DNA from 2 places in the Bradyrhizobium sp. USDA 3364 genome. Region 2 is predicted to be linked to the other one. Evidence: predicted binding sites of a transcription regulator. Region 2 holds the regulator's gene; the other holds the start of a gene.
The links. Region 2 encodes HrcA, which represses chaperone genes, less so after heat shock. Its sites were predicted from a motif close to GTTAGCACTCNCNNNNNGNGAGTGCTAAC; they were not measured.

Region 1 (14,593 bases), 1.3 Mb from region 2:
ACGTTCTTGTTGTCCTCTGACATCTCTTCGTCTCCATGTGCGCGGTGCCGGTATCGCGGCCGGCGTTGTGTCGATGCGCGCAGTGAACATTTGGAGGCGTGTGTCGAGCCACCCGATTTCAGACCGGGCGCGTGGGCGCGTTCGAGGCGAGATTTCGCTTTGTCGATATGGCGCTTAGCGCCGCTTCGCGAACGTCGTCGCGGAATCGGAAAGCGGGTGGTGCGCGGCACGCGAGCACGAGACCATCTTCGCCATCACACAGGAGATCATCATGCGTAATTTCGATGCCATCGCGGCGCTGCGCGGCGAAGGACTTCATCCCGAGCTGCGGGCGCTGCTCGATCGCGCGGCGATCGCGCCGCGTTCCGAATTGGTCGTCAGGAGTGACGGGATGCTTCAGTCGGGCCCGGACGCAACTCCGGTCGCCGAGCGCAACAATGTCGTGCCGTTGAAGACGAGGGCGGCCTGAGCAACGAGAGCGCGGGCCTCAGTGCCACACCGACTTGTCGGCGTCCCAGCGCTGGCCCTTGAACTCCTTGATCAGCGCGTCGATCGCGCCGTTGTCGTCCTTGGCCTCGCTGCCTTCCTCGTCGCTGCTGGAATCGTCGGACAGATTGAGCTTGGCGCCGGCGCTGTCGTCCGATGTCGAGACGGTCGGGCTCGAGACCCACAACATCAGCTTGTCGGAGCTGCCGGGCTTGTCGGGCGAGACGAGGGCGGTGACCTCGTAATTCTGGGTGAGGCCGAGCGCCGGATAGATCGCGCTGGGCCGCTTCAGCACCAGCTTCAGCTTGCCCGTGTTCGCGTTCCACGTCGCGGAGGCGGGCTTCGCCGAAAGCGTCTTGGCCAGCACGCCTGAGATCGCGGTCGCGAGCTTGTCCTTGTTGACCTTGTCGCCGTCACGCCAGTCGGCGGCGGCGAAGCGGATGGTGCGGTCCATCTCGACCACGCCGCTGGTCCAGCCGGCCGCGGTGACGCCGGCCGCCGCCTTCGCCTTGGCGAGCAGCGCGCCGGCGCGCTCGGGATCGACGGTGAGGTTGATGGTCTGCTCGCCGGAGCGCATCGCGTCGCAAGTGACCGACAGGCTGGAGGTGCCGATCTCGACCGCCTCGCCCTTCAGGCTCTTGAGGAAATCCGCCGCCGCATCGAGCTTCACCCGCACGCCGATCGATTCCGGCGAGACGTCGGTGAAGTCCTTCGGCTGCGGCGTGATGCCGTCCTCGGTGGCCTGATTGTCCTGGAATTCCTTCTCGCTGAGATCGGAATTGTCGGTCGAGGCGACCTCGGTAACGGTCTGGCCGATCGTGATCTGGCCGCGGAACTCAAAGCTGTCGCCGGTCTGCTTGCGGTTCAGCTTGACGCTGATCGGCTGCTTGTCGGCGACGCTCTGGGTGGTGCCGGAGAGCGTCTGGCCGTTGACGGTGAGGTTGGCGACGAAGCGGTCCTTGCGCTCGGAGTTCTTGTCGGCGGGATAGCAGACGTCGAGCACGGCCGCGGTCACGGTCTTGCCCTGGCGGGTTTCCTTCAGCACGACGTCGGCATTGCCGTCCATCAGGCCGTCGATCGAGGTGAAATAGCGCGTCTCGGGTCCGCCACCCGCTGCCGGCTTCGTTTGCAGCTTCATCTGGGCGAGAGCAGGCGCCGAGGCGACGGCAAGACCGAGCAGCAGGAGCGGGAGCGCGCGCATACGATAAGTCCTCGAAGGGCAGAATCGGTTCCGTCGTAACTAGCAAACCTCTGTGTCATTGGCCAAAAAAGAAGGCCGCGTAACGGCGGCCGCGACCATGATCCGGAAAAGTGCGAAGCGGTTTTCCGAAAAGATCATGCTCAACAAGGAGATGAGATCATGATTCGCCTTCGCGAAATCGCATCATGATCTGGATCGTTTTCGACTGAAGTGGAAACTTGTTCGCGTCATGCGCGCTCGTCGGGTTCCTCGCCGTTCTCCAGCCTGCTGCGCAGCGCGGTCACGACGCGGCCCATGGCTTCGATGTCCTTCAGCGAAAGCCCGTCGGCGAGGCCGTTCACCCAGGGCAGTTGCAGGCGCATGGCGGCGTCGAAGGCTTGCTGGCCCTTGGCGGTCAGCACCACGAGCTGGGCGCGGCGGTGATGCGGATTGGTCTCGAATGTGACGAGCCCGTCCCGCTCCAGATCGTTGACGATGCGCTGCACGTTCTGCCTGGCCGCGCCGAGGTCGCGCGCCAGCCATGCGACCGGTTGCGGGCGTTCGGCGGCGATGATGGCGCCGAGGATCTGCCAGCGGGCGCTGGTCAGCCCGAGCCCGGCCACCAGGCGGTCGCCTGACGTGAACAGCAGGCTGTTGAGGCGGAACAGGTCGAGAATCAGGTTGCTCAGGGCTTCGCCGGCCGGGGTTCGCTTGGTTTGCGGCATTTGTCACCATAGGGGTATATTGACATCATAATGTCAATATATACATGTATCCATCATAACGAAATGACATCATAGCACCAAATAAACGGAGCCTACCATGCCGCAGATGCGTCCCCTGGACCCCGCATTCCCGATCGACCGCCAGCTCGCGCTCGACGCCAACAACGTCGTGCTGGTCAACCTCTTCACGCTCGATGCGGCCGACGAGGACACCTTCCTGAAGGCCTGGCAGGACGATGCCGACATCATGAAGCGGCAGCCCGGTTTCATCTCGACCCAGCTGCACCGCGCGCTCGGCGAGAGCCCGGCCTATCTGAATTACGCCGTGTGGGAATCCACCGCCGCCTTCCGCGCCGCCTTCATGAACCCGGAGTTCAGGGCCAAGCTCTCGGCCTATCCGGCCTCGGCAATGGCATCGCCGCATCTGTTCCAGAAGGTCGCGATCCCGGGCGTCTGCGTGGCGTAGTTTCCCATTCGTCGGGGCCGGACTTGTCCCGGCCATGCGCGTCATTGCGAGCCAACGGTCGCGCGAACGCGCGCCCGATGACAGGCTCCGCGAAGCAATCCATCGCGCCGCAAGCGGAAAAATGGATTGCTTCGTCGCTATCGCTCCTCGCAATGACGATGGTGCCAAGCATCACGGCCCGTCGGCGCGAAGTTTGGATGTTGCGTCAATCGGTCAGGTACGGACCAGCATGCCGACGCCGAGCGTGGCAGCGGCAGCCAGGAAGGCGATGTCCAGAAATCGCAGCGGCGCTTTTGGACGATGGCCGGTCGAGCCGGCGATGACGTAATAGAGGCCATAGCCCGCGCCGAGCACGACAAACGTCACCGTCTGCTTGAACCAGAACGTCAGTACGACTGCAAAGTCATCGATGCTGTTCGAGACATAGGCGCGCAACGCGAGCAGCGCGCCGATCGCGTAGAACAGCGCCAGCGTTGACGTCAGCGATTTGGCGTCGCGTGACATGCGATGACCCCTACATCTCGAACGTAATCAAAACTGCAAAAAAGAAGGCCGCCGGGAGGCGGCCTTCGATCTCGATGCGGATGTGCAGGGGGCTCAGAAGCCGCCCATGCCGCCCATTCCACCCATGCCGCCGCCCGGCATCGCCGGCGCCGAGTCCTTCGGCACTTCGGCGACCATGGCCTCGGTGGTCACCAAGAGGCCGGCCACGGAGGAGGCGTCCTGCAGGGCAGTGCGAACCACCTTGGCGGGGTCGATGATGCCCTTGTCGACCATGTCGACATAATCCTCGGTCTGGGCGTCGAAGCCGAAAGTCTCCGACTTGTTCTCGAGGATCTTGCCGACCACGATCGAGCCCTCGACACCGGCGTTCTCCGAGATCTGGCGAACCGGAGCTTCGAGCGCCTTGAGCACGATGTTGATGCCGGCCTGGACGTCGGCATTGGGGTTGGTGAGACGGCCGACCGCCTTCTTGGCGCGCAGCAGCGCGACGCCGCCGCCCGGCACGATGCCTTCCTGCACCGCGGCGCGGGTCGCGTTCAGCGCGTCCTCGACACGGTCCTTCTTCTCCTTGACCTCGACCTCGGTCGCACCGCCGACCTTGATCACGGCAACGCCGCCGGCGAGCTTGGCGAGGCGCTCCTGCAGCTTCTCACGGTCGTAGTCCGAGGTGGTCTCCTCGATCTGCGCCTTGATCTGGCCGACGCGGGCGTCGATGTCCTTCTTCTTGCCGGCGCCCTTGACGATCGTGGTGTTCTCCTTGTCGATCACGATCTTGCCGGCGCGGCCGAGCATGTTGATCGTGACGTTCTCGAGCTTCATGCCGAGGTCGTCGGAGATCAGCTGACCGCCGGTCAGGATCGCGATGTCCTCCAGCATCGCCTTGCGGCGATCGCCGAAGCCCGGCGCCTTGACGGCGGCGACCTTGAGGCCGCCGCGCAGGCGGTTGACGACCAGCGTCGCCAGCGCCTCGCCCTCGACGTCCTCGGCGAGGATCAGCAGCGGACGGCCGGACTGCACCACGGCTTCCAGCACCGGCAGCATCGCCTGCAGGCCGGACAGCTTCTTCTCGTGCAGCAGGATGTAGGCATCCTCGAGCTCGGCGGTCATCTTCTCGGCGTTGGTGATGAAGTAGGGCGAGAGATAGCCGCGGTCGAACTTCATGCCCTCGACGATGTCGACTTCGGTCTCGAGCGACTTGTTCTCCTCGACGGTGATCACGCCCTCGTTGCCGACCTTCTGCATCGCCTGCGCGATCATCTTGCCGATCGCGGCATCGCCGTTGGCCGAGATGGTGCCGACCTGGGCGACTTCCGACGAGGACGCGACCGGCTTGGCGCGCTTCTCGATGTCCTTGATCACGGCCGCGACCGCGGTGTCGATGCCGCGCTTGAGGTCCATCGGGTTCATGCCGGCCGCGACCGACTTGGCGCCCTCGCGGACGATGGCCTGGGCCAGCACGGTCGCGGTGGTGGTGCCGTCACCGGCGGTGTCGTTGGTCTTGGAAGCGACCTCGCGCAGCATCTGCGCGCCCATGTTCTCGAACTTGTCGTCGAGCTCGATCTCCTTGGCGACGGTGACGCCGTCCTTGGTGATGCGGGGCGCGCCGAAGCTCTTCTCGATGACGACGTTGCGGCCCTTCGGGCCGAGCGTCACCTTCACGGCGTTGGCGAGCACGTCGACACCGCGCAGCATGCGGTCGCGGGCGTCTCCGGCGAATTTTACGTCCTTGGCAGCCATTGAATGTACTCCTGGAATGATTGGATGCGATCGCCGGTATCTGCGCTCGTCATCGCCGGGCAAAAGCACGAAGTGCGTCTTCGTGCCAGATGACCCGGCAATCCATCGTCTTTGCGAGACTCTTTCGAAGATTGATGGATGCCCGGGTCAAGCCCGGGCATGACAGTGAAGAGAGCGGCGGGCTCTGGAATCGGTGGGCTTACGCCAGCACGCCCATGATGTCGGACTCCTTCATGATCAGGAGTTCCTGGTTGTCGATCTTGACCTCGGTGCCCGACCACTTGCCGAACAGCACGCGGTCGCCGACCTTGAGGTCGATCGGGATCAGCTTGCCGGCCTCGTCGCGGCCACCCGGGCCGACGGCGACGATCTCGCCCTGCGACGGCTTTTCCTTGGCCGAGTCCGGAATGATGATGCCGCCCTTGGACTTCTCCTCGGCATCGATACGCTTGACCACGACGCGGTCATGCAGTGGGCGGAAGGTGGGTTTAGCCATGACGTTCCCTCTTGGCAGGCTCGGTTTCAGGTCCGGTTCATCGAGACCGGCGTTGGATGCCGGCCCGGTCGGCGCAGGGCAGGACGCCCTGCGCAGTTAGCAATCGTGGTGCAAGAGTGCTAATTGTGGGCCGGGAAATATGGCTTGCAGCAGTTTCTGTCAAGCAAACGGGTTAAGGCCTTGGTGAGGCCAATATAGGATGGTGGACCAGAAACCAAATCGTAGCGATGACGTAATTTTGTCAGACGTCATTGCTCCGTCTTAAGTTTTGCGCTTGGTTGCAGGACGGGTGCAGCCGGGACATAGTCGGGGGATGTATATGATCAGGTCACTCAACGCGCGATTGGTCGCACGGTTCGCGGCTGTCTCGGCGCTGACCACACTTTTGGGGGCCTGCGGCAGCATGAGCCTGCCGTCATTGTCGTCGAACCCCGAGGCCCCACCCTCCGAACCGGGAGTGGCCCCGGAAATGCCTGCGAGCATCCGCCCCGACGAGATCGTTGGCCGCTGGGGTCTCGCCTCGTTCCAGAATCCCGCCGACCGCGCCCGCACCGAGGCCGCCGCGCGCGGCCAGTGCAAGCAGCCTTACGTGATCGGCGCCGGCCAGAACGGCGGCGTCATCATGCATCTGGCCGACCAGGCCACCCCGCAGGAGTTGCGGTTGAAGGGTTCCCCGAGCGGCAAGAACTATATCGGCCCGCCCGGTCCCACGCCCGGCGAGCAGGACCGCGAGATCATCTCGTTCGACGGCCGGGTCATGATCACCCGCTTCGTCGACAAGGACGCCGGCGTCCGTTACGGCAACATGGTCTACGTCCGCTGCGCGCCGAAGGCGTAAGCGACTGGCACGTCATTCCGGGGCGACGCGAAGCATCGAGCCCAAGGTGCGCAATTGCGCACCGGGGAATCTCGATGTGATGATCCCGACCTGAACCTGCTTGCGTGATCGCGCCCTTAAGCAAATGGCCCCGACGAGATCCACGTCGGGGCCATTCGAGATCATCGGCCACCGGTACATCCGCCGGACCATCCGATCACAACCGTCGCTGACAACGGTACTTGGACCGCGCTGGATTGGGCAATCGCTCCATCGAGGTAATCACATTCCGTGCGGAAGCGCTTGCGGCCGGCTCGCGCTGGCGTCAACGAGGACGCGGCCGGGCGCATCAGTTTGTCTTTGCCAGCCGATACGTGCCCTTCTTGTGGCCAACGACCTGACCAATGCCTTCGAAGTTGCTCTTGAGAGGCTCGATGGAAATGACGAGCTCGGCCTGGAGCCCTTCGAATTTGCCAGTCCCGCCGGTGATGTTGCACTTGTTGGGTTGCCCCGGCAGGAAATCGCATTGTTCGAATGTTTGATCGCCGTCCTTGTCGACGTACGTACAGAACCCGCGGACTTCGACAGTCTTCGCCGACGTGTCTCTCAGTCGACTGAACTGGCAGCGTCCACCCATGTTATTGAGCACAGGATTTCCGGCGTCGTTTACTGCTGCCATCGCCTGGTTCAGCAGGTCAAACTCTCGACCGCCGCCGACCGGCATCGGCTTGGGCGGCGGGATTGGTGTTGCAACGAATGTGACCGAGACCGGCCCTTCCGGTGGCATGCTCTGAGCCTGGGCATTGCCAGCCGTCAGAACAGCAGCAATCGAGGACAACGCGACAAGTACGTGAGTAATTGACATTGTTCCCTCCCATAATGGCGTTTGAGAACTAATTGCGTCCTGCGGCAACTCAATCGGCAAAATGAACCGCTTGCAGCAGATTGCAGGCGTTCCTGTTGGGGAGCGCGCAACGGAACGTACAACCCTGCATTGCTTCATTCAAGTTGAGGAGGTCGACCAATTGACGCAGATGGGTCAGCGTCGTTGACGAGGAGCTTCGCTCGGTTTGCGCTGCTTGATGCGTGATGTGTTCTCGTACTGAAGGGCCAGATCACGGACTTGGTCGAATGTTCGTCCAATGCATCCGGCATATGCATGACAATTTTCCTCACACACAGTATGCGTCAGCGACAGCAAAGCGGCCGGCAGACTTCCGACTTCCGACTGCCGCAATTGGCGCAAACTGCATGTGGTCGAGAGAGGGCTCCGACTGATCTCCCAGCTACCTCGACACTGCTTGATCCATCTCAAAGGTCCAGAAGTTCTGGACGTTGGTGCCGATCGCGCAGCTCGGAGCCCGGGCTATCGCCCAAACAAAAACGCCGGCCCGAGGGCCGGCGTTTTGCGTCTTGGTCTGCCAATTCTCAATTGAACATCGCGTCGATGTCGTCCTGCGAGGCGTGGCCGGCGTCGCCGTCGAGCTTCGGGCCGTTGAGCAGGCGGGCATCGCCCTCGCGGGTGTCGACGATTGGCGGGACGTGAGTCTTGATCGCGTCGACGCCGCCCCAGATGTTCATCATCTCGTTGATGTGCTGTTCGATGAACTTCATCGTCTGCATCACCTTGCTGATGCGCTGGCCGGTGAGGTCCTGGAAGTTGCAGGCCTCGAAGATCGAGACCACGCGCTCCTGGATGTCTTCGCTGAGCCGCTTCTGCTGATCGGGCGTGACGTTGTTGGCCAGCGCGCTCGCGGCCTGGTCGATCGCCTCGACCGCTTCGAGGATCTGCTGGGTGGCCTGTTCGGTGCCGCCGACCACGGCGCCGAGCTCGCCATTGACCTTGGCCACCTCCTCGCCGTTGAAGCTCTTGCCGTGCAGCACGGCGATCTCGCGCTTGGTGCGGCTGATGGCATCGTGGATCAGGTCGAGCTCGACCTTGAGCTTCTCGCACTGCTCGACCTGGGCGCGGTAGGTCTCGAGCAGCGCGTGCGTTTCGGCGACCTCGCGCGCGACCGCGGCATCGACGCCGTCGCCGCTGCGCTGCGCCGGTGCTGCGGCCATCTGGGCGCGGATCGAGCGAAGCTCCGCCATGATCTCGCGATGCATCGGACCGAGATCGCCGCCGGCAACTTCCGGCTCCGGCATCACGACCTCACCCATCGCCTGCTCGACACGAAAACGCTTACGCTTCACTGACATGATTTCATTCCCGCCCCTTTACTGCAGTCCGTTCTAGACAGGGCGGATTTAACGTCAGGTTCACGCCGGAACAGTTTGCGCGGACAACGCGCAACCACGCGATACTGCTGATTAACCATGTTGCCGCGGCGTTCATGCAAAATAAACGCTGTCCCGCAAAACCGCGCGGCATTGCCGACGTGGTGAATCGAAACGGCTAATCCGTTTACCAAACCGATGCGGTTTTCATTGCTTATTGACCACGTGCAACGGCGCATCGCGTGCCCTCGCACAGCACGTCACGACGAAACCAGTACAGAGTACGTCGATGTTCAGGAAAACCACGCTTGCGCTGCTCGCCGGCGCCTCTTCGCTTATTGCCATTCCCCATTCCGCCATGGCGATCGACGCGTCGGCTCAGCCCGAGCCCAACGTGATCTACGCCAACCGGGGCGCGCCGCCGCCGCCGACGCGCACCGCCTATGCGCAGCCGCAGCGCTCCAACATGGGCGGCGGCCTCATCGAATTCCTGTTCGGCGATGCGCCATCGTCGCAGGGTTACTCGCCGCAGCCGATGTATCAGCAGCAGCCGGGCTATTACGGCAATCGCCAGGGGCTGCCGCCGATGGATCCGCAGCAGCAGATGATCCGCCAGCAGCAAGAGGCCATGGGCGATCCGACGCAGCAGCCGTTCGATCCGAGATATGAGAAGCAGCTGGTCGACTATGCCGGCAAGGAAAGCGCCGGCACCATCGTCGTCGATACGCCGAACAAGTTCCTCTATCTGGTGCAGGGCGACGGCCGCGCGCTGCGCTACGGCATCGGCGTCGGCCGCCCCGGCTTCACCTGGGCCGGCACCAAGACGATCTCGGCGAAGAAGGAATGGCCGGCCTGGACGCCGCCGCCGGAAATGCTGGCGCGCCGTCCCGACCTGCCGCGGCACATGGAAGGCGGCCCCGAAAATCCGCTCGGCGCGCGCGCGATGTATCTCGGCTCGTCGCTCTACCGCATCCACGGCTCCAACGAGCCCTGGACGATCGGCACCAACGTCTCGTCCGGCTGCATCCGGATGCGCAATGAGGACGTGATCGACCTCTACGGCCGCGTCAATGTCGGCGCCAAGGTCGTCGTGATGTGAGCGCGCAGGACGACGGTGAATCAAAAACGGCCGCTCGATGAGAGCGGCCGTTTGGCTTTCAGGCGACGCGCTTACGCGTAGTCGCTGTCATTGTCTCCGCCACCGTCAAAACCGTCGTCATCATTGTCGAAGCCGTCGGAATCGTGGTCGGTGTTGTAATTGTCGCCATTCCCAGAGCCGTAATTGGTGTCGTTCCTGTCGTTCGACGCCTGGTCGAACAGGCCGGAGCGCGAGCCGCTGTCGCGGTTGGAGCCGACATCGTTGATCCCGGCGTCACGCGCGAGGTCGCTCGACGACTGGTCGCCGCCCCACGGGCGCGAACCGCCGCCAAGGCCGCCGGCATCGGCCAGCGACTGATGGCCGCCGCCGCCCATCATGCCGCGGATGCTGGAGAGCAGCAGCCCGCCGCCGACCACGCCGGCCGCGGCCGCAGCGGCCGTGCCGAGGAACGAGCCGCCACCGCCGCCGGGAGCGCCGCCGCCGAAGGCCGGGGGCTGCGGGCCGCCATAAGGCTGATTGTATTGGGGCTGGCCGTATTGCTGCGGCGGCTGGCCATAGCCGCCACCCGCCTGTTGGATCGCCTGGCCCGAGTTCCAGACCGGGCGGCTGCCGGGATCGCGGTTGCCCATATCGGGCGCGCGCACCGGCGGCACCGAGCCGTGCGGCTGGCCTTGTCCCTGGCCAAAGATCGCGTCGCGCATCGAATCGAGGAAACCGCCGCCCTGCTGCGCACCCTGCGGCTGGCCGACCGCGGCCTCCAGTTCCTGGATCCGGTCATGGGCGCGCTTCAGCGCCTCGTCCTGCACCAGCGCGGTCTGCACCAGCGCGTAGACCGCATTCGGCGCGCTGCGCAGGCCCTGCATGATCGCGGACATGGCCTCGCCGTCGCGCGAGGCATTCTCCAGCTTGGCGAGCCGGTCGAAGAGATCGTCGATCAGTTGGCGTTCTTGCGGTGTCATGGCGTTCTCCATCGCGTCGATCGAATCGGCGCGCCCGAGATGTAGGGCCCGTTTTGTGGCGCAAGGAGTGGGGCCCAGGATTAAATTTATGTATGCGACAATACGACCGGCGGTTCTTCATGAACCTGAAGCGTTTTCGAGCGAAGTGGATACCGGTTCGCGTGAAGAAAACGCGTCAAAACAAGAGTCAGGCCAGTGTAACTTTATTCAGGGCCAGCAGCGCCGGGAAACCGTCGCCGGCGAGATAGGCATGCTCGACCTCGCGCTGCGTCGTCAGCGGATCGAGGCTTTTCAGTGTTTCATCGACGAAACCGGGATGGCACATCACCAGCCCGTCCTCCGGCATGCCGTCGAGAAAGCCACGCATCAGTGCCGCGAAATCATTCTCGCGCGCAAAATCATAGGCGCCGGCGAACGCCGGATTGAAGCGCAAGCCTGAACGCGCCGCCTTGATCCGGAACTGGGTGCTGAGCACGTTCAGCACCAGCGCCTTCGGCGCCGCCAGCTGGCGTGCCAGCGGACCCTCGCGGCCGCACTGCCGCACCCAGGCGTCCGGGGCGCGCTCCCTGACGGCGCGCAGGAAGCCGTCGCGCACCTGCGGGAACAACTGCGCGTGCTGGTGGCCGTCGACGAAGTCCGGCGCGCGGCCGAACAGATCCTGGAAGGCATCGAGTTGCGCCAGCACCTCGGCATGGACCAGCTCGGCGTCGATCCGGTGCATCAGCCCGGCGCGCAACAGCCTTGGAAACGGCAGGAACATGTCGCCGTCGAGTGGGCGGAAATGCAGCGTCAGCGGCCGGAACGGCGCGGTCAGCGTCACGTGCAGCCCGATCGCGCAGCGCGGGCTTTTCGCCACCGAAGCCGTGAGCGCGGCAGCTGCGTCGCGGCCGATCGCCGGCGTCACCATCATCACCGATGTCGCATTGAGCCGGCCGCGCTCGATCAGATCGCGGATCGCGCGGTTGACGCCGTCGCTCAAGCCATAATCGTCAGCACACAGCCAGATCCGGCGCGGCGGAATTTCGCTCATTCGGCGGCGGTCCGCTCGGAGGCATTTTGCGCCGCGCCGCCGTCGGCGTGCTTCTCGGTGTGCTCGGCGACGAAGTAGATCGGCCGTGCTTTCAGCTCGGAGAGGATCTTGCCGATATATTCGCCGACGATGCCGATCATGATCAGCTGCACGCCGCCGATCGTCATCATGCCGATCATCAGCGACGGATAGCCGGGGACCTGCTTGCCGGTGGTCAGCACTTCCCAGAGGATCGAGAGGCCGAACAGGAAGGCCGCGCCGGCGAGCAGCGCGCCGAGCAGGCTGGCGAAGCGCAGCGGCGCCACCGAGAACGAGGTCAGGCCCTCGATCGACAGGCCGATCAGCCGTCCCGCATTGAAGGTGGTGACGCCATGCGCACGCGGCGCCGGCTCGTAGTCGACGCGGATCTGCTTGAAGCCGATCCAGCTGGCAAGGCCCTTGAAGAAGCGGTTGCGCTCCGGCAATTGCCGCAGCGCCGCGGCCGCGCGCGGCGACAGCAGGCGGAAGTCGCCGGCGTCCTCCGGGATCGGCTGCCGCGCACCCCAGTTGATCAGGGCGTAGAAGCCGCGCACGGCAAGCCGCCGCGCCGCCGATTCATTGTCGCGATGCGCCTTCGCGGTGTAGACGACGTCGTAGCCGTCATCGATCCAGTGCGCGACCAGTTGCTCGACCAGCGTCGGCGGATGCTGGCCGTCGCCATCCATGAACAGCACCGCGCCGCGGCGAGCATGGTCAAGGCCGGCCATCAGCGCCGCCTCCTTGCCGAAATTGCGCGACAGCGACACCACCTGCAGATCGAGCCCGTCAGCGGGCAGGCCGCGCGCGATCGCAAGCGTATTGTCCGCGCTGCCGTCGTCGACATAGACCACTTCGCAATCGAGGCCATAGCGGGCGCGCAGCGCCTTGGCGAGATTGATCAGCCGCTCATGCAGCGCAATGAGCCCCGCCGCCTCGTTGTAGACGGGCACGACGATGGACAGACCCTGCGCGGCGGCGGTCTTGGCGGTCGTGGTCAGGCTGGAAACGTCAGAGCCCAGCATCATCGATCAGGTTCCAGAACTAGAGCGTTTCCCAGCGAAATGGGTTCCGGTTCGCGTGGAGAAAACGCGTCAATGCGAGAGATCATCAACACAATATGGTACCGGCGGCCGCCTGTCGCCAACATGAACGGCCGGGCCGACTCATTGTCGCAGGAATGCCTCGAGCCTGGCGAACAGCGGGTTCTCGCGGTCGAACACGTAGTCCAGCGACACCACCGAGACGGTTTCGGCGCCGTGCTCGCGCAGGAAGCTGCCAAGCGCGTAGAGCTTGCCCGGTGGGCAGTGCAGCGTAAGCATGCCCGACGAGGTCGGGCCGCCGAACGGGGTGACCACGCCGAATCGGTTATGCGCCTCGGACAGCAGCGCATCGTTGCAGCCGGCGAAGCGGGTGCGGACCTCGCGGTACTTGCTGGCGCGGGCGCGCGCGGCGATGTGGTCGAAGATGACGCGCGCGGTCTCGCGGGCGCCGGTCGACCAGTCGGCATCCCGCGATGCGACAAGGTTGGCTTGGCTGCGCAGCATCACGCCGTCGTCCAGCACCTTGAGCCCGTTGGCGGCGAGCGTCGCCCCCGTGGTCGTGATGTCGACGATCAACTCGGCGGTGCCGGCCGCGGGCGCGCCTTCGGTGGCCCCGGCGCTTTCCACGATGCGGTAGTCGCCGACGCCGTGCTTGGCGAAGAAGCCGCGCGTCAGGTTGATGTATTTAGTCGCGACCCGCATGCGGTGATTGTGCTGCTCGCGGAAGCCCGATGCGACGTCGTCGAGATCGGCCATGGTGCGAACGTCGATCCAGGCCTGCGGCACCGCGACCACGACATTGGCGTAGCCGAAGCCGAGGCCCTCGATCATCAAGACGCGCTTGTCCGCATCCGGAATGCTCTCGCGCACCAGGTCCTCGCCGGTGACGCCGAGATGCACCGCGCCGCGTGCCAGATTGGCCGCGATCTCGCTCGCCGAGAGATAGGCGATCTCGACATTGTCGACGCCGGGGATGATGCCGCGATAATCGCGCGCGCCGCCGGCCTTCGACAGGGTGAGCCCGGCGCGGGCGAAGAAGCTTTCCGCGTTCTCCTGCAGGCGTCCCTTGGAGGGAACGGCGACGACGAAAGGCGTGCTCATTGGGCGCCTCCGCGACCGGCGGCGTTGCCATGCCGGGTCATCGCCTCGATCCAGACCGAGAAGCCGACCGCGGGGATCGGACTGGCCGAGCCGAGCTGCGTCATCAGCCCATCATAGCGGCCGCCCGCGATCAGCGGCTCGGCGCCGTTGCCGCTGGCGTGCAGCTCGAACTCGAAGCCGGTATAATAGTCGAGGCCGCGGCCGAACGCGGTCGAGAACCGCGTCTTGCGGATGTCGATGCCGCGCGCCGCCATGAAACCGATCCGGCTCTCGAGCTGGTCGATCGCGGCGGCAAGGTTGAGCTTGGCGTCGGAAGCGAGCGCGCGGAGCTGCGCGACCGCGTCGTCGGGATCGCCCGCGATCGACAGAAAGCGCTTGATGGTGGCCACCGCATCGCGCGGCAGCGCGCCGCCCTTCAGCGTCGATTGCTCGAGGAAGCGGTCGGCGATCTCGGCCACCGTGCGGCCGCCGACATTGGTGGTGCCGGCGATCGACATCAGGTCGGTGACCAGCGCCAGCGCCGCCTTGCGGTCGGAGCCGGCGAGCGCGGCGAGCACGCCCTCATATTCGTTGCGGCCCGGCGCGGTCGCCAAGGTCAGCTGCTCGATGTCGTCGGTCAGGGAAACCTTGCGGTTGAAGTCCTTGATCAGCCGGCGCCGCCACACTGGATAGAGCTCGAGCGCGTCGATCAGCGCGTTGAACAGCGCGACGTCGC
Region 2 (14,593 bases):
GGTCGCCGAGGAAGGCGAAGGATTTGCCGCCCGAGCTCACCATGAAGATGGAGTGACCGACGGTGTGGCCGGGCGCTGCGATCGCGGTCACGCCGGGCAGGAATTCCTGGCCATCCTTGAAGAACACGATGCGGTCGCGCACCGGCAGCAGGTTCTTGCGGGCGTGCACGATGAAGTCCTTCAGCGGACTGCCCATCTTGCCTTCGTCGGTCCAGAACTCGAGATCGCTCTGCGCGATGTAGTACTGCGCATTCGGGAACAACGGCTTGTCGTCGCCGCCGACAATGCCGCCGATATGATCGATATGGGCATGCGACAGCACGACGGCGTCGATGTCCTCCGGCTTGATGCCGGCCTCCTGCATGCTCTTCTGCTGCCGGCCGGTGGTCTTGCCGAACAGTTGCGAGGTGCCCATGCCGGTATCGAACAGGATCAATTTGTCGCCGGTGTTGACGATCGGCGAATTCTGCTCGAGCACGACATTGTCGGGCGAGAGGAAGTTGTCGGAGAGCATCTTCTTCACCTCTTCCTTCGGCACGCCGGTGAAGGTGCCGGAGGGATCGCCGAGCGGCAGCGGGCCGTCGGATACGACGGTCACTTCGGCGTCGCCGAGAACGAAACGATGCCAATAGGGAGTCTGCGTGCCGAGCTTCGGCGCGCGTGCCTGTACGGTGCCGCCGAGCATGGTGCTGGCGCCGAGACCGGCACCGAGCGCGAGCAAGGATCGTCGTGAGACATTGAGCGTCATAACGTCTTCCTCCACATTTTTTATGAGATTGTCGCGTTGTTGCCCGCGCGTTGACCCGCCGCTTGACCTGACGCAGGCAAGAGGATGCTGCCCGCGCCTGCGCAAGCTGGCAAGTAGAATAAGGCGAACGCAGGCACGACAAAGCGCTGGCTAAAATTCAGCCAGCCTGTGCGGCGCACAAAGGAGGATTATTTCGCGGCGCGCTTCTTCTCGATGGTATCCCAGATCATCGCCGCGACGTCGGGACCGTTGAGCCGCGCAATGGCGCGGATGCCGGTCGGCGATGTGACGTTGATCTCGGTCAGGTTGCCGTCGATCACGTCGATGCCGACAAACAGCAGGCCGCGCTCGCGCAGCTCGGGCCCAACGGTAGCGCAAATGTCACGCTCGCGTTCCGAGAGCTCGGTTGCCTTGGCCGCGCCGCCGCGCACCATGTTGGAGCGCAGATCGTCCGCGGCCGGCACGCGGTTGACGGCGCCGGCGAATTCACCGTCGACCAGGATGATGCGCTTGTCGCCATGCTTCACCTCGGGAAGGAAGCGCTGGATCACCCAGGGTTCCTTGAAGGTGACCGAGAACATGTCGAACAGCGAGCCGAAATTCATGTCTTGCGGCATCACGCGGAACACCGCGGCGCCGCCATGGCCGTGCAACGGTTTCATGACGACGGCGCCGTGCTGGTCGCGGAATGCGTTGATCTCGTCGAGGTCGCGCGAGATCAGGGTCGGCGGCATCAGCTGCGGGAAATTCATCACGAACAGCTTTTCCGGCGCGTTGCGCACGCTGGCCGGGTCGTTGACAACAAGCGTCTTCGGATGGATGCGCTCGAGGAAATGCGTCGAGGTGATGTAGGCGAGGTCGAACGGCGGATCCTGCCGCAGCAGCACGACGTCGAAGCCGTTCAGCGCCTCGCGCTTCGGCTCGCCCAGCGTGAAATGATTGTCGGCCTCGTCGCGCACGGTGAGAGACTGCACCGGCGCAACCAACTCCTCGCCGCGCAGCGACAGCTTGTCGGGCGTATAGTAGGAAATGCCGTGGCCGCGCTTCTGCGCCTCGAGCAGCAGCGCAAAGGTGGAATCGCCGCGGATGTTGATGCGCGCGATGGGATCCATCTGGACGGCGATCTTCAATTTCATAGGCGTGTCCCGCGAGGTCTTGAGGTTAATTGGGGCTGGCGTCGAATGCCGCTAACAGATGGCGCGGCAGGCTCCTCGGCGCAATCAGCACGGCGTCGAATCTGAGATCAAATTCGGCATGTTCGGGATGCGCCATCAGCCAGGCCTGGGCGGCATTGACGATGCGCTGCTGCTGGCGCGGCGTCACCGCGTAGGCGGCGTCGTCGAGGCTGGCCCGCGCCTTGACCTCGACGAAGGCGACGAGGTTGCGCCGGCGCGCCACCAGGTCGATCTCGCCATAGGGGGTGCGGAAGCGTCTGGCGAGGATGCGATAGCCCTTGGCGATCAGCAGCGCCGCGGCGCGGCTTTCGGCCGAGATGCCGGTGCGGAACGCGGCGACGCGCTCCGGCGAGGCGCTGTCAGACTTCGCCATCGCCGTCCCCGGTGGTTTTCGCAAGCTCGAGCGCGCGGGCATAGACCTCGCGGCGCGGCCGGCCGGACAGTTCGACGGCGTGGGCGACCGCATCCTTGACGCTGCCACGGGCGAGCTGCGCGCGCAGCAGCTCGTCGAGCGCGTCCTGGTCCATCGTCCCGGCATCGTCGGCCGGCGGCCCGATCACGAGCACGAACTCGCCGCGGGTTTCCAGCGCGTCCGCGCCTGCCGCAAGCTCGGCGACCGGCGCGCGCGTGACTTCCTCGTGCAGCTTGGTCAGCTCGCGGCAGATCGCGGCATCGCGCCCTTCCATGATCGCGGCGAGGTCGCGCAGCGTGTCCTGCACGCGATTGCCGGAGTCGAACATCACGAGCGTCGCATCGATCCGGGCGAGCTCGGTGAGGCGGGCGCGGCGCGCGTGCTCCTTCGCCGGCAAGAAACCCTCGAAGAAGAACCGGTCGGTCGGCAGCGCTGCAACCGACAGCGCCGTCAGCACCGACGACGGCCCGGGCACCGCGATGACGGCATGGCCGGCGGCGCAGACCTCGCGCACCAGCTTGAATCCGGGATCGGAGATCAGCGGCGTGCCGGCGTCGGAGACCAGCGCGATCGCGGCGCCTTGCGCCAGCCGCTCCAGGATCTTGGGCCGGGCCTGGGCCGCGTTGTGCTCGTGGTAGAGAGCGAGCTCCGCGGTGATCGCGTAACGCTCGGTCAGGCGGCGCGTAATTCTGGTGTCCTCGCAGGCGATGACGTCGACGCCGGCCAGCGTCTCCAGCGCGCGCAGGGTGATGTCGGCGAGGTTGCCGATCGGGGTTGCGACCAGATGGAGCCCGGGCGCAGCCCTTGGCGCGGCCAGTTGCTGGCCGCCGATCGAAAAGGTTCTGGCCGCAGCGCCCGTTGTGGCATCCGAATGGTGGAGGGAACTGGCTTTTGCGCGCATAATGCCAATCTAGAGCGTTTTCGAGCGAAGTGGATACCGGTTCGCGTGAAGAAAACGCGTCAAAACAAGAATCTAGAGCCCCGTTCCGATTCAATCGGAACGGAATAGGCTCTAGAGGGATGGCAGCGCTTGCGCCACATCCGCAAACGGCGGTGGCGCAAGACCGTTGCCGGGGGAATGGCGGCCGCGGCAACGGCGCCGCGGGGCCATAATCCTTTTGTTTTAGTTCACTATTCGCCGACAATATGCCTGAATCCACCGGCCTCATCCGAGCCGGATGGAGTCCTGGCCGATCACGGTCGGCCAAGAGAAGAGAGACAATGGAAGGCCCGCATCACCAAAAGTCCCCGTCGTCGGGTACGACCCGGCGGACTGCGCTTGGCCTTATCGTGGGCGCGCCGCTGCTGTCGGCCTGTTCCGGCGTCCAGCAGAGCCTGAGCCAGTTTACCAGCGGCAACCCGGAGGGGGGGCCCGCCGGCCCGCAGCAGCAGCCGCAGGCGGTTGGCACCGGGCAGGTCAAGATCGGGCTGATCCTGCCGTTATCGGCGTCCGGCAATGCCGGGCTCGCCGCGCAGTCGATGCGGAACGCCGCCGAAATGGCGCTGGCGGAATTCCAGAACCCGAACATCCAGCTCCTGATCAAGGACGATGGCGGCAGCCCGCAGGGCGCATCGCAAGGTGCCCAGCAGGCATTGTCCGAAGGCGCCGAGATCATTCTGGGGCCGCTGTTCGCGGGTTCGGTGCCGGCCGTCGCGCAACTGACGCGGCCGCGCGGAACCTCGGTGATCGCGTTCTCCACCGATTCGAGCGTGGCCGGGCGCGGCGTCTATCTGCTGAGCTTCCTGCCGGAGTCCGACATCAATCGCATTGTCGACTATTCCGCCGGGATCGGAAAACGCTCGTTTGCCGCGATGGTGCCGGACAACGCCTATGGCAACGTGGTCGAGGCCGCATTCAAGCAGGCGGCGGGCCGCAAGAACGGCCGCGTCGTCGCATTCGAGAAATATGGCGCCGACCGCGCGACCCCGGCGCGGACCGTGGCGCAGGCGCTCGGCCAGGCCGATGCGCTGTTGATTGCCGACGACGGCGATTCGGTGGTCGCGACCGCCGACGCGCTGACCGCTGCCGGCGCCAATCTGCACAACATCCAGCTGCTCGGCACCGGGCTGTGGGACAATCCGCGGGTGTTCGCGAGCCCGCTTCTGCAGGGCGGCCTCTATGCCGCGCCCGATCCGTCCGGCTTCCGGAGCTTCGCCGGCCGCTACCGCACCAAATACGGCAGCGAGCCGGTGCGCACCGCGACGCTTGCCTATGATGCGGTGGCGCTGATGGCGGCACTTGCCCGCACCCAGGGCGCGCAGCGCTTCGCGCCGGAGACGCTGACCAATCCGTCCGGCTTTGCCGGTATCGACGGCTTGTTCCGCTTCCGCTCCGACGGCACCAACGAGCGCGGCCTTGCGGTCATGAAGGTGGCGTCAGGTGGTGGCACGCCGGTTGCGGGCTCGCCGAAAAGCTTCGGGGCCTGATCATCGGACGCGTTTTCTTCACGCGAACCGGCGGTAGTCGATGAGTTTGATTGTGTCCTTTCGCGCGCCTCGAGTGCTTCGATCGCCTCCACGAGGTCAGTCATTTCTCAGAGGTGGTTGTTGACGCTAGCCAACCATTGCTGCTGATGTCATCTTCAAGCTCTAATGAACGCGCACCAAGTTATAAAACATCGCGTGAAGTGCGACCGCGCAAGCATGGTGTGCGATCTTCTCAGAGAAGCCGTTCGTGAGGCGTCAGTTTCGACTTCCATTATTCGTCATTCGATTCGCCACCGTCCGTAGATGGTCCCGGCTGGCTGACGATTCGTCGCTTTCGGCGTGCGATTTCAGCTCGCTTTAGTTCAATCATCGTCTCGACCATACTTAGGGCTTCTTCAGTGTCGATTTCGGGGCTCGCAACGATCCTCACGAAGCCTCCTTCCTCGAAATCATATCGAGCGATCTGTCGGCCATCCTCCTGAGAAATCGTATGTTTTAGGAAGACTTCAGCATCCTTATGAAGGGGCGGACTCAGCACTTGGGTTTCCTTTGTCTCGAAAGGTTGTGCCGAATCATAACCCCGTTCCTCACCCCCCACCATTTCTGATGTCTCACGATAAGCGGAGATAACTTGGCCGACCGCGCCGGGAGCGAATCCCTTGCGTAATAAGTAATTACGAAGCAAGTCCTCGTTTGGCATCGCGCCGGGAAAGCGATCCGCAAGCTCAGCAAAAAGAGTTGGCTCTCCGGCTGCTGCCCTGATTGCCTCTGCCTTTTCTTGTGGAGTGTGAGGATGGAGGATGCTCAATGCACGCTCGCTAACCTTCACCTCGTCCCCGACACGCTCCAAAAGCCCATATTTGTGAAGCGCAGAGATGGCTGTAGCCGACGCGCCATTCAGGGAATTGTAGCCCATGCCCTTTGCTACCACTTCACGCGGTGCGGCATGAGTATGCACGGAACGGTACAGGGCTGTTACCTTCCCGATGGCATCCGGCAAGCTGATCGCCGGGTAATTCGGGGAGCGAATACGTTTATCCATAGCTTTATCTCCAATCCTAACGCGAGATAACGTAATTCGGGGAGCCTTTCTCGTCAATCTGATTTATCCACGACTTCACGTTAGCACTGACGAAAGCGCTTGCGAGTCCTATTTTGGGCGTGTAGGCTGTTCGGGAACTACTAAGGGTGGCCGATGAGAAGAGCGTTAGGGGGTTCGTCCCTGCTTACCGACGAACTCACCAGTAACACGAAGGCCCGCCCCTGACCAGCTTTGAAGGGTCGGACAGGAACGGGCCGTGGTGAGCACCCCTTACGGGGACGTGGTGGAATTGGTAGACACAGCGGTCTTTAAAACCGAGGCTTCGCGGCATACGGGTTCAAGTCCCGTCGTCCCTACCGACCCTAAACGCTAGAAGATGCTAGCAGAATCCGAGCAGCGGCGCACTAACTCTTTTTCAGCGCGCCTCTGCTCCTTTCTTGGCAATCACGGATGGCGGCGCATTTTTCAGGCCTCGACTTTCCTCCCTTCAATCCAGCTCGCCGACCACGATCTCCTGGATCAGGATCACGCGGTGCAGGCCCGGGACGTCGCCGGTGCCGAGATCGATGATGTGCTTGGCGCGCTGATTCGGATCGCGCCCAGCGCTTGAGGATCATTTCAGCGGGTTCTTGTGGGGACGCGCTGTCCCATCAAAGTGCTGGGGAATCAGCGAACAACCCGGATTTCGTTCTTTGTGCTCGAAATGAGCGGCCGACCCATCCGTTCCGGTCGCATGAGCCTTAACCTGACCCAAGCATTCGATACATCGATAAGTGAGCGCGCGGCCGAGCCGTAGGGCTTCCTGAATGGATGTTTGACGCCATCCGCCGGTCGAGAGCCGAAGTTCCGCTTGGTCCATTCGCCAAATATGGCCCTGATCGCCATCGATTCCTAGCTGTCCCGGCCGCCACACTCAAACCGACGCACTACCGAACCGGAAGCCTCTGGGCCTGAAAACGCTCTAGGCCGCCAGATCCGCGACGACGGCGTCGAGCACCGGGAAGCCCGATTTCGTCACGCGCAGCCGTCCGTCGGCATCGACGGCGATCGCGCCTTCTTCGCGCAGCATCGCGATCCGGTGCGGATCGAGCTTTCGGCCGGAGAGCTGCGCATAGCGCTTCGGGTCGATGCCCTCGGCGAGCCGCAGCCCCATCAGCAGGAATTCGTCGGCGCGCTCTTCGCTGTTGAGGCTGTCATCGGTGACGACGCCGTGACCGCGCTCCTCGACGTTCAGCAGCCAGGCCTCGGGCCGCCGCTCGGTCGCCGTCGCGTGCCTGATGCCATCGATGTCGAGCCGGCCATGCGCGCCGGGGCCGATGCCGGCATATTCTTCGCCGCGCCAGTACACCAGATTGTGCTTGCACTCCGCGCCGGCGCGGGCGTGGTTGGAGATCTCGTAGGCCGGCAATCCCTCGCGGGCGCAGACCTCCTGGGTCACGTCGTAGAGCGCGCGCGACGTCGCTTCATCCGGCGTCTGCAATTTGCCGGCGGCATGCAGCCCGAAGAACGGCGTGCCTTCCTCGATCGTGAGCTGATAGAGCGACAAATGCTCGGCTGCTTCCGAGATCGCCTGCTTCAATTCATCGGCCCACATTCGCGGCGTCTGGTCGGGGCGCGCATAAATCAGGTCGAACGAGTAGCGATCGAATGCCGAGCGCGCGATCGCCACCGCATCGAGCGCCTCGCGCGCGGTGTGCAGACGGCCCAATGCTTTCAGCGACGCGTCGTCCAGCGCCTGCACGCCGAGCGACACGCGGTTGACGCCGGCGGTGCGATAGCCGCGAAAGCGCGTCGCCTCGACGCTGGTCGGATTGGCCTCGAGCGTCACCTCGACGTCGCGCGCGACCTGCCAGTGCTTGCCGATCGCATCGAGCACGGCGCCGACGGTCTGTGGCTGCATCAGCGACGGCGTGCCGCCGCCGAGGAAGATCGAGGACACCTCGCGGCCCGGCACCCGCGCCGCGGTGGTCTCGATCTCGCGGGCGAAGGCGCGCACGAAGCGGTCCTCGTCGACGGGCGCATGCCGGACGTGGCTATTGAAATCGCAATACGGGCATTTCGACAGGCAGAACGGCCAGTGCACGTAGACGCCAAACGCCTCTCGTTGAGCGGCTTCTCGTTCAGCGTGGCTCAAGGCAGATCTCCGCGAGCTTCACGAAGGCGCGGGCGCGATGCGACAGGCCGAGCCCGAGCGGCGGCAGGCCGTGCTTCTCGATGCTGGTCATCTCGCCGAAGGTCCGCGTGTAACCGTCCGGCAGGAAGGCCGGATCATAGCCGAAGCCGGCGGTGCCGCGCGGCGGCCAGACCAGGGTTCCATCGGCGCGGGCCTCGACCTCCTCGAGATGATCGTCCGGCCAGGCCACGCATAGCGCGGAGACGAAATGCGCCTTGCGCTGCTCCGGCACGGTGGCGCCGCGCTCCTGCAGCAGCCGCTCGATCCGCGTCATCGCCGCCATGAAGTCCTTGCCCTCGCCGGCCCAGCGCGCGGAATAGATTCCGGGCGCGCCGTCGAGCGCATCGACCACGAGACCCGAATCGTCGGCGAAGGCCGGCAATCCCGTCGCCTTCGCCGCTGCGATCGCCTTGATCGCCGCATTGGTGCGAAAGCTGTCGCCGGTCTCTTCTGGCTCAGCCAGATCGAGCTCGCCGGCCGACACCGCCTCCACGCCATGCGGCGCCAGCAGTTCCCGCATCTCGGCAAGCTTGCCGGGATTATGGGTGGCGATGACGAGTCTTCCGGTGATTCGGCGATGCATGACCAATCAGACTACGCGACCGCGATCTTTTGCAAGTCGACCAGACGCGCGACACCTTTGCGCGCCAGCGCCATCAGCGCCAGGAATTCGTCTTGCGTGAACGGCGTCTTCTCGGCGGTGCCCTGTACCTCGATGATCCGGCCGTCGCCGGTCATGACGAAATTGGCATCGGTCTCGGCCTCGGAGTCCTCGGCATAGTCGAGATCGAGCACCGGCGTGCCCTGGTAGATGCCGCAGGAGATCGCCGCCACATTGTCGCGCAACACGTTGGTCTTCAGCATGTTGCGGGTCTTCATCCAGTTGATGCAGTCGGCCAGTGCCACCCATGCACCGGTGATCGAGGCGGTGCGGGTGCCGCCGTCGGCCTGGATGACGTCGCAATCGACCGTGATCTGGCGCTCGCCGAGCGCCTCGAGATCGACGGCCGCGCGCAGCGAGCGGCCGATCAGCCGCTGGATCTCGACCGTACGGCCGCCCTGCTTGCCGGCCGAGGCCTCGCGGCGGGTGCGTTCCAGGGTGGCGCGCGGCAGCATGCCGTATTCGGCGGTGACCCAGCCGCGGCCCTGGCCCTTCAGCCATGGCGGCAGCCGCTCTTCCAGCGTCGCGGTGACCAGCACATGGGTGTCGCCGAACTTCACCATGCAGGAACCCTCGGCATATTTGACGACGCCGCGTTCCAGCGACACGGGACGCAGTTCATCGGGTGCACGGCGGCTTGGCCGCATGAAATCCTCCAAAAATCCGACAGATATGGCTGGGCGTGCTTGTAGGAGGGGCAGGGGGCAGCGGCAAGGGTTTTGGCAAGGGTTTTGGCGAGGGTTTTCGGCCCCGGTATCAAGGGGTGAATGCCGCTTGTCACCGGCCCTCCGGATCGACAAATTAGGCGGTAATTGTGAGGGACTGGAGTGTGACTCATCACGATCCGATCGGCCTGATCGCCCCGCATGCCGGGCTCGCCCAGCTCAACGAGCGTTCGCGCGACATTTTTCGTCAAATCGTCGAAAGCTACCTCGCCACCGGCGAACCGGTCGGCTCGCGCAACATCTCGCGCCTGATCGCATTACCGCTGTCGCCGGCCTCGGTCCGCAATGTGATGTCGGATCTCGAGCAGCTCGGCTTGATCTATGCGCCGCACACCTCGGCCGGCCGATTGCCGACCGAGCTCGGCCTGCGTTTCTTCGTCGACGCCCTGATGCAGGTCGGCGACCTCACCGAGGCCGATCGTCAATCGATCCAGACCCAGCTTGCGGCCGTCGGCCGTGCGCAATCCGTCGAGGCGGCGCTCGGCGAGGCGTTGACGCGGCTATCGGGCTTGACCCGCGCCGCGGCTGTCGTGCTGACCCAAAAGTCGAATGCACGGCTGAAGCACATCGAATTCGTGCGGCTGGAGCCGGAAAAGGCGCTGGTCGTGCTGGTCGGCGAAGACGGTCAGGTCGAGAACCGCGTGCTGGCGCTGCCGCCGGGTGTTCCGTCCTCGGCCCTGACGGAAGCGACCAATTTCCTCAATGCGCGGATTCGCGGCCGGACGCTGGCCGAAGCACGGCTCGAGCTCGAGACGGCATTGACGCAAAACCGCGCCGAGCTCGATCAGCTCACGCAAAAGGTCGTCGCGGCCGGCATCGCGAGCTGGTCCGGCGGCGAGAACGAGGACCGCCAGCTGATCGTGCGCGGTCACGCCAACCTGCTCGAGGATCTCCATGCGCTCGACGATCTCGAGCGCATCAAGTCGCTGTTCGACGATCTCGAAACCAAGCGCGGCGTGATCGATCTGCTCGGCCGCGCCGAGCGTGGCGAAGGCGTGCGGATTTTCATCGGTTCGGAGAACAAGCTGTTCTCGCTGTCTGGTTCCTCCACCATCATCGCGCCCTATGGCGACGCCCAGGGCCGGATCGTCGGCGTGCTCGGCGTGATCGGGCCGACCCGGCTGAACTATGCGCGGGTGATCCCGACCGTTGACTATGCCGCGCGCATCGTCAGCAAGATGCTGGGCGGCTGACCGGAGCGGATTTCGCTTTCATTTGACGGGTTTCGTTCACCCAAGCCGGAGATCCCTCTGCCCGAAACCGGTATGTTGCGCTTGATTTTCGCCGCCTAAAGCACGATATCCCGGGCAGCCAATCCCCAAGATTTGAACCGACGCGAGTTTTCGAGAAGGCAAGCCATGACCGATCCGAACCGGGCCAATGACAACAGCGAGAATTCGGCGCCGACGGGTGAGCCCGTGGTCTCGAAGCCCTACATCATGCCTGACGATCCCGAGGCCGGATCGGCGGAGGCGCTGGCCAAGGAACTCGCCGAGGCGAAGGACCGGACGCTGCGCACGCTGGCCGAGATGGAGAACCTCCGGCAGCGCACCCGCCGCGAGGTGGCCGACGCCAAGACCTATGGCATCACCGGCTTTGCCCGCGACGTGCTCGATATCGCCGACAATCTGCAGCGCGCGCTCGACGCCGTGCCGGCCGAGACCAAGGAAGCCGCCGATCCCGGCCTGAAGGCGCTGCTCGAAGGCGTCGAGCTGACCGAGCGTTCGCTGCTCAACGCGCTGGAGAAGAACGGCGTCAAGAAGTTCGATCCGATCGGCGAGAAGTTCGATCCGAACTTCCAGCAGGCGATGTTCGAGGTGCCCGATGCGTCGGTGCCGTCCGGCACCGTGGTGCAGGTGGTGCAGGCCGGCTACATGATCGGCGAGCGCATCCTGCGTCCGGCGCTGGTCGGCGTCTCCAAGGGCGGCGCCAAGGCCGCTCCCTCTGCCGACATCACGGTCTGATCGGTCCAACTCCGGCTCTGAAGGTGTGAGCGCGCTGTCCTGGCTTCACGGCAGCGGCTTCTCATGTGCCTTCGGCCAGTAGGTGCCGAAATTCCAGAGATTTCCTTCCGGATCACGGCAGGCGAAATCACGGCTGCCATAGTCGGTGTTGCGCAGTTCCATCTCGATCTTTGCACCCGCAGCCCTCACCTTCGCATGCAGGGCGTCGGGATCGTCGACGGCGACGTAGATCGAATCGGTGCGGCGGCCGCTGAAGTCCCCGACGAGCTTGCCATAGGCATCGTCGCGTGCCTGCCCCAGCATCAGAATCGAGGAACCGTAGGCGAGCTCGGCATGGTGGATCACGCCGCCATCGCGATAGATCACGTGCTCGGTGAATCCGATCACCGTCTTGAGCCAGGCGGTCATCGCCTCGGCGTCGTTGCAGCGCAGGGTCGGGTAGATGCGGGGCGGTTCGATGTTGTGCGTCACGGTGACCTCGTTGGTTGATGACGTCACACTGCACGAGCCAACGCGGTCCCGGCTTGAAGGTTTGTTACCAGTCCGGCAGCCCGTCGTCGGCGTGAACCAGCCGGCGGTCGGTGAGCGCCTGGCGACGCGCCCAGGCGGTTGGCGGTTCGCCGGCGAATTCGACGAACTCGCGGGCAAGGTGGGCCTGGTCGGCATAGCCGCTGTCCGCCGCGATCCCTGCCCAGCCGGGCGCACACCCGCTCAGTGCCAGCCGGCTCGCCCGGTGAAACCGCATCATGCGCGCCAGCGATTTCGGCGCGAGGCCGAGCTCTGATCGAAACCGGCTGACCAGATGCTTGCGGCTCCAGCCGATCTCGTCGGCCAGTGCGGTGATGCTGACGGCACCAGCCGAGCGCGCCAGCCGTCGATAGGCGAACGCCACTTCTGGCGACGGCGTGTGGCGGGCGCGGCGGAGCACGAAGGCCTCGATCAGGTCGAAGCGGCGCTGCCAGCACGTCACCGCGCCGAGCTGCTGGCGCAGACGATGGCCATCATGGCCGAGCACATCGTCGAGTTCGACCATCTGTCCGACCAGGTCGGTCACGGCGCCGCCGAAGAAGCGGTAAGCGCCGAGCGGCGTGAAATCCACCTGCACGCAGGCAGCCTGGCCGTCGGACTCGATATAGACCGGCCCCGCATGCAGGCCGGCCGCAAAGCTCGATTGACGATCGGTCGCGCGCGGCTCGCGCGACAGCGCGATCAGGAATGGCGAGCCGAAGCTGATGATCAGCGGCACGATGAGCGGCGCGCTCTGCCGCTGCGCGAACCGGCCGGCCGCGGTCTCGCGATAACCGGTGATACGCACGATCAGGCCCGCCATCCGCGGCGAAGGCGGGCGCTGCGCGAGATCGAACGCAATGGGTGACGCGAACTCGGCCATGCGGATCTCGCGCGAGGCAGTGTGTCAGGCGATATCCGACGACTGGATGCGCTTGACGCCGGCCTTGGCCATGTCGTCCCAGGCCTTGGCGAGCGATCCCTGGGTGTCGATGCCGCGGCAGGCATCTTCCACCACATAGGTCTCGAAGCCGGCCTTGCGCGCATCGAGCGCGGTCCAGGCCACGCAGAAATCGGTGGCGAGCCCGGCCACGAAGACACGCTCGACGTTGCGCGCCTTCAGATAGGCGGCAAGCCCGGTGGTGGTCTTGCCGTCGGCCTCGGTGAAGGCGGAGTAGCTGTCGACGTCCTTGTGAAAACCCTTGCGGATGATCAGCTCGGCCTGCGGGATCGCGAGGTCCTTCGACAGCGAGGCGCCGTCGGTGCCCTGCACGCAGTGGTCGGGCCAAAGTACCTGCTTGCCATAGGCGAGATCGATGGTCTCGAACGGCTTCTTGCCGGAATGGGTCGAGGCGAACGAGACGTGTCCGGGCGTGTGCCAGTCCTGCGTCATCACCACATTGGCAAAGCTCTTGGCGATCCTGTTGATGACTGGCACCACCTGCTCGCCGTCCTTCACCGCAAGACTGCCGCCGGGCAGGAAGCAGTTCTGGACGTCGATCACGAGCAGCGCGCAGCCGTCGTCGGGCTTGATCGCAGCCGCCCGGAGGCTCCTTGGAACCAGCGTCGCGAGCGCCAGCGTACCGAGGCCTGCAACAACCTGTCGTCGATCCAACATCGCGCCCCTCCTCGCTTTGCGTGATACCTCGGCGAGGAGGCTAGTTCCGTTCGTGGGCCGGCGAAAGTGCGATTTTTTGCGGCCGATTACGAAGGGCCGATCAGCCGCGCGGCTGGATGCCGTCGCGCACCGCGCGGAAGCGCGGAAAGGCCGTTTCCCAATCGGTGCGCGGCGAGCTGCCGATCACGCGCATCGACGTTTGCGCGCCGAACCGCAGCCACTGCACGATGGTCACCGGGGTGTTGTCCTTGCCGCTGACGGCGTCGATCCGCGTCTCGAAGCCGGGCTGGCCGTCGATCCGGATCGGTTCGGACATGGTGATCCGCCCGTCGCGCACGCCGGGGATCGTGGTGGCGATCTGCTGGGCGAAGCGGCCGCGATCATCCGGTGTGGCCGGAGCCGAAGCGATGACGCCGAGCAGCATGAAGGGCTTGGTCTCAAGAGCCTTGTCGTCGCCATCGGCCATCAGCAGCGCCGCGCCCGGCGCCAGCATGCGGACATTCTTGAAGCTGCTGAGTTCGGTGACCTTGAACGGCATCATGCCGAGCTGCTCGTCGACCGGCACCTCCTTGCGGATCTCGGCAGAGGCGAACATCTGCCGGACGGCGTCGTCGGTGTAGATCTTGCTCGCGTTCTCCGGCACCTGCACCGCGACATAGCCGGAGAAGGTCGGTCCGGGCAGGATCATGGAATAGCGCCGCACATTGCTGGTGCCGTCGCGCGCGCTCTCCACGGTGTAGTAGGCAAGGCCGGCCGGCGTCTCGAGGCTCTCGGGCTTGATGTTTCCGGCGCCGGCGGGATTGGCCTTGAAGGCGTTCACGACCTCGTTGTAGGCGCCCGCAGGCAGATCGGCGACCAGGACCTTCACGCCTTGATCCTCGGTCTCGAAGCCGATGAACGATTTGGCGCGGACCAGGCCCACCAGCGGTTTCATCCCGACATGCGCGCCCGGCGGAAACACCACGTCGGCGGCAAAGCCACGACAGGTGGCGGCAATCAGCAAGGCAACCGCAGCGAGAACTCGAAAAGGCGTCATGGGGGATCTACCGGTTTTGCTTCGTGGCCGCGCAACGGGGCCGGTGCAGGGCTGGATGGCCTCTTTCAGTCGGACCGCTTTTAGCGGTTTTGATGACCCTGCAAC

Region 1: a site for HrcA is predicted at 5,690-5,718, ahead of ACVILL_RS19335 (co-chaperone GroES). Genes of this name have one in related genera too.

Annotation. Positions count from the first base shown of each region.
Region 1 is NZ_JBSRYG010000002.1:4,089,626-4,104,218, forward strand. It holds gene ACVILL_RS19300 (ester cyclase) at 1-23, opposite strand, end outside; gene ACVILL_RS19305 (hypothetical protein) at 272-469, shown strand; gene ACVILL_RS19310 (hypothetical protein) at 488-1,687, opposite strand; gene ACVILL_RS19315 (MarR family winged helix-turn-helix transcriptional regulator) at 1,915-2,391, opposite strand; gene ACVILL_RS19320 (antibiotic biosynthesis monooxygenase family protein) at 2,489-2,857, shown strand; gene ACVILL_RS19325 (hypothetical protein) at 3,071-3,361, opposite strand; gene groL (chaperonin GroEL) at 3,455-5,098, opposite strand; gene ACVILL_RS19335 (co-chaperone GroES) at 5,298-5,594, opposite strand; gene ACVILL_RS19340 (hypothetical protein) at 5,914-6,432, shown strand; gene ACVILL_RS19345 (hypothetical protein) at 6,761-7,276, opposite strand; gene ACVILL_RS19350 (protein phosphatase CheZ) at 7,840-8,613, opposite strand; gene ACVILL_RS19355 (L,D-transpeptidase) at 8,921-9,730, shown strand; gene ACVILL_RS19360 (DUF2076 domain-containing protein) at 9,802-10,689, opposite strand; gene ACVILL_RS19365 (ChbG/HpnK family deacetylase) at 10,877-11,719, opposite strand; gene ACVILL_RS19370 (glycosyltransferase family 2 protein) at 11,716-12,762, opposite strand; gene hisG (ATP phosphoribosyltransferase) at 12,901-13,878, opposite strand; partial or broken gene ACVILL_RS19380 (ATP phosphoribosyltransferase regulatory subunit) at 13,875-14,593, opposite strand, start outside.
Region 2 is NZ_JBSRYG010000002.1:2,748,822-2,763,414, reverse strand. It holds gene ACVILL_RS12950 (MBL fold metallo-hydrolase) at 1-748, opposite strand, end outside; gene gshB (glutathione synthase) at 937-1,884, opposite strand; gene ACVILL_RS12940 (YraN family protein) at 1,910-2,338, opposite strand; gene rsmI (16S rRNA (cytidine(1402)-2'-O)-methyltransferase) at 2,283-3,236, opposite strand; gene ACVILL_RS12930 (penicillin-binding protein activator) at 3,557-4,762, shown strand; partial or broken gene ACVILL_RS12925 (IS1 family transposase) at 4,928-5,017, opposite strand; gene ACVILL_RS12920 (hypothetical protein) at 5,034-5,804, opposite strand; gene ACVILL_RS12915 (hypothetical protein) at 6,181-6,414, shown strand; gene hemW (radical SAM family heme chaperone HemW) at 6,766-7,938, opposite strand; gene rdgB (RdgB/HAM1 family non-canonical purine NTP pyrophosphatase) at 7,925-8,560, opposite strand; gene rph (ribonuclease PH) at 8,572-9,285, opposite strand; gene hrcA (heat-inducible transcriptional repressor HrcA) at 9,468-10,556, shown strand; gene grpE (nucleotide exchange factor GrpE) at 10,722-11,327, shown strand; gene ACVILL_RS12885 (VOC family protein) at 11,373-11,825, opposite strand; gene ACVILL_RS12880 (helix-turn-helix domain-containing protein) at 11,863-12,717, opposite strand; gene pncA (bifunctional nicotinamidase/pyrazinamidase) at 12,742-13,452, opposite strand; gene ACVILL_RS12870 (hypothetical protein) at 13,553-14,488, opposite strand.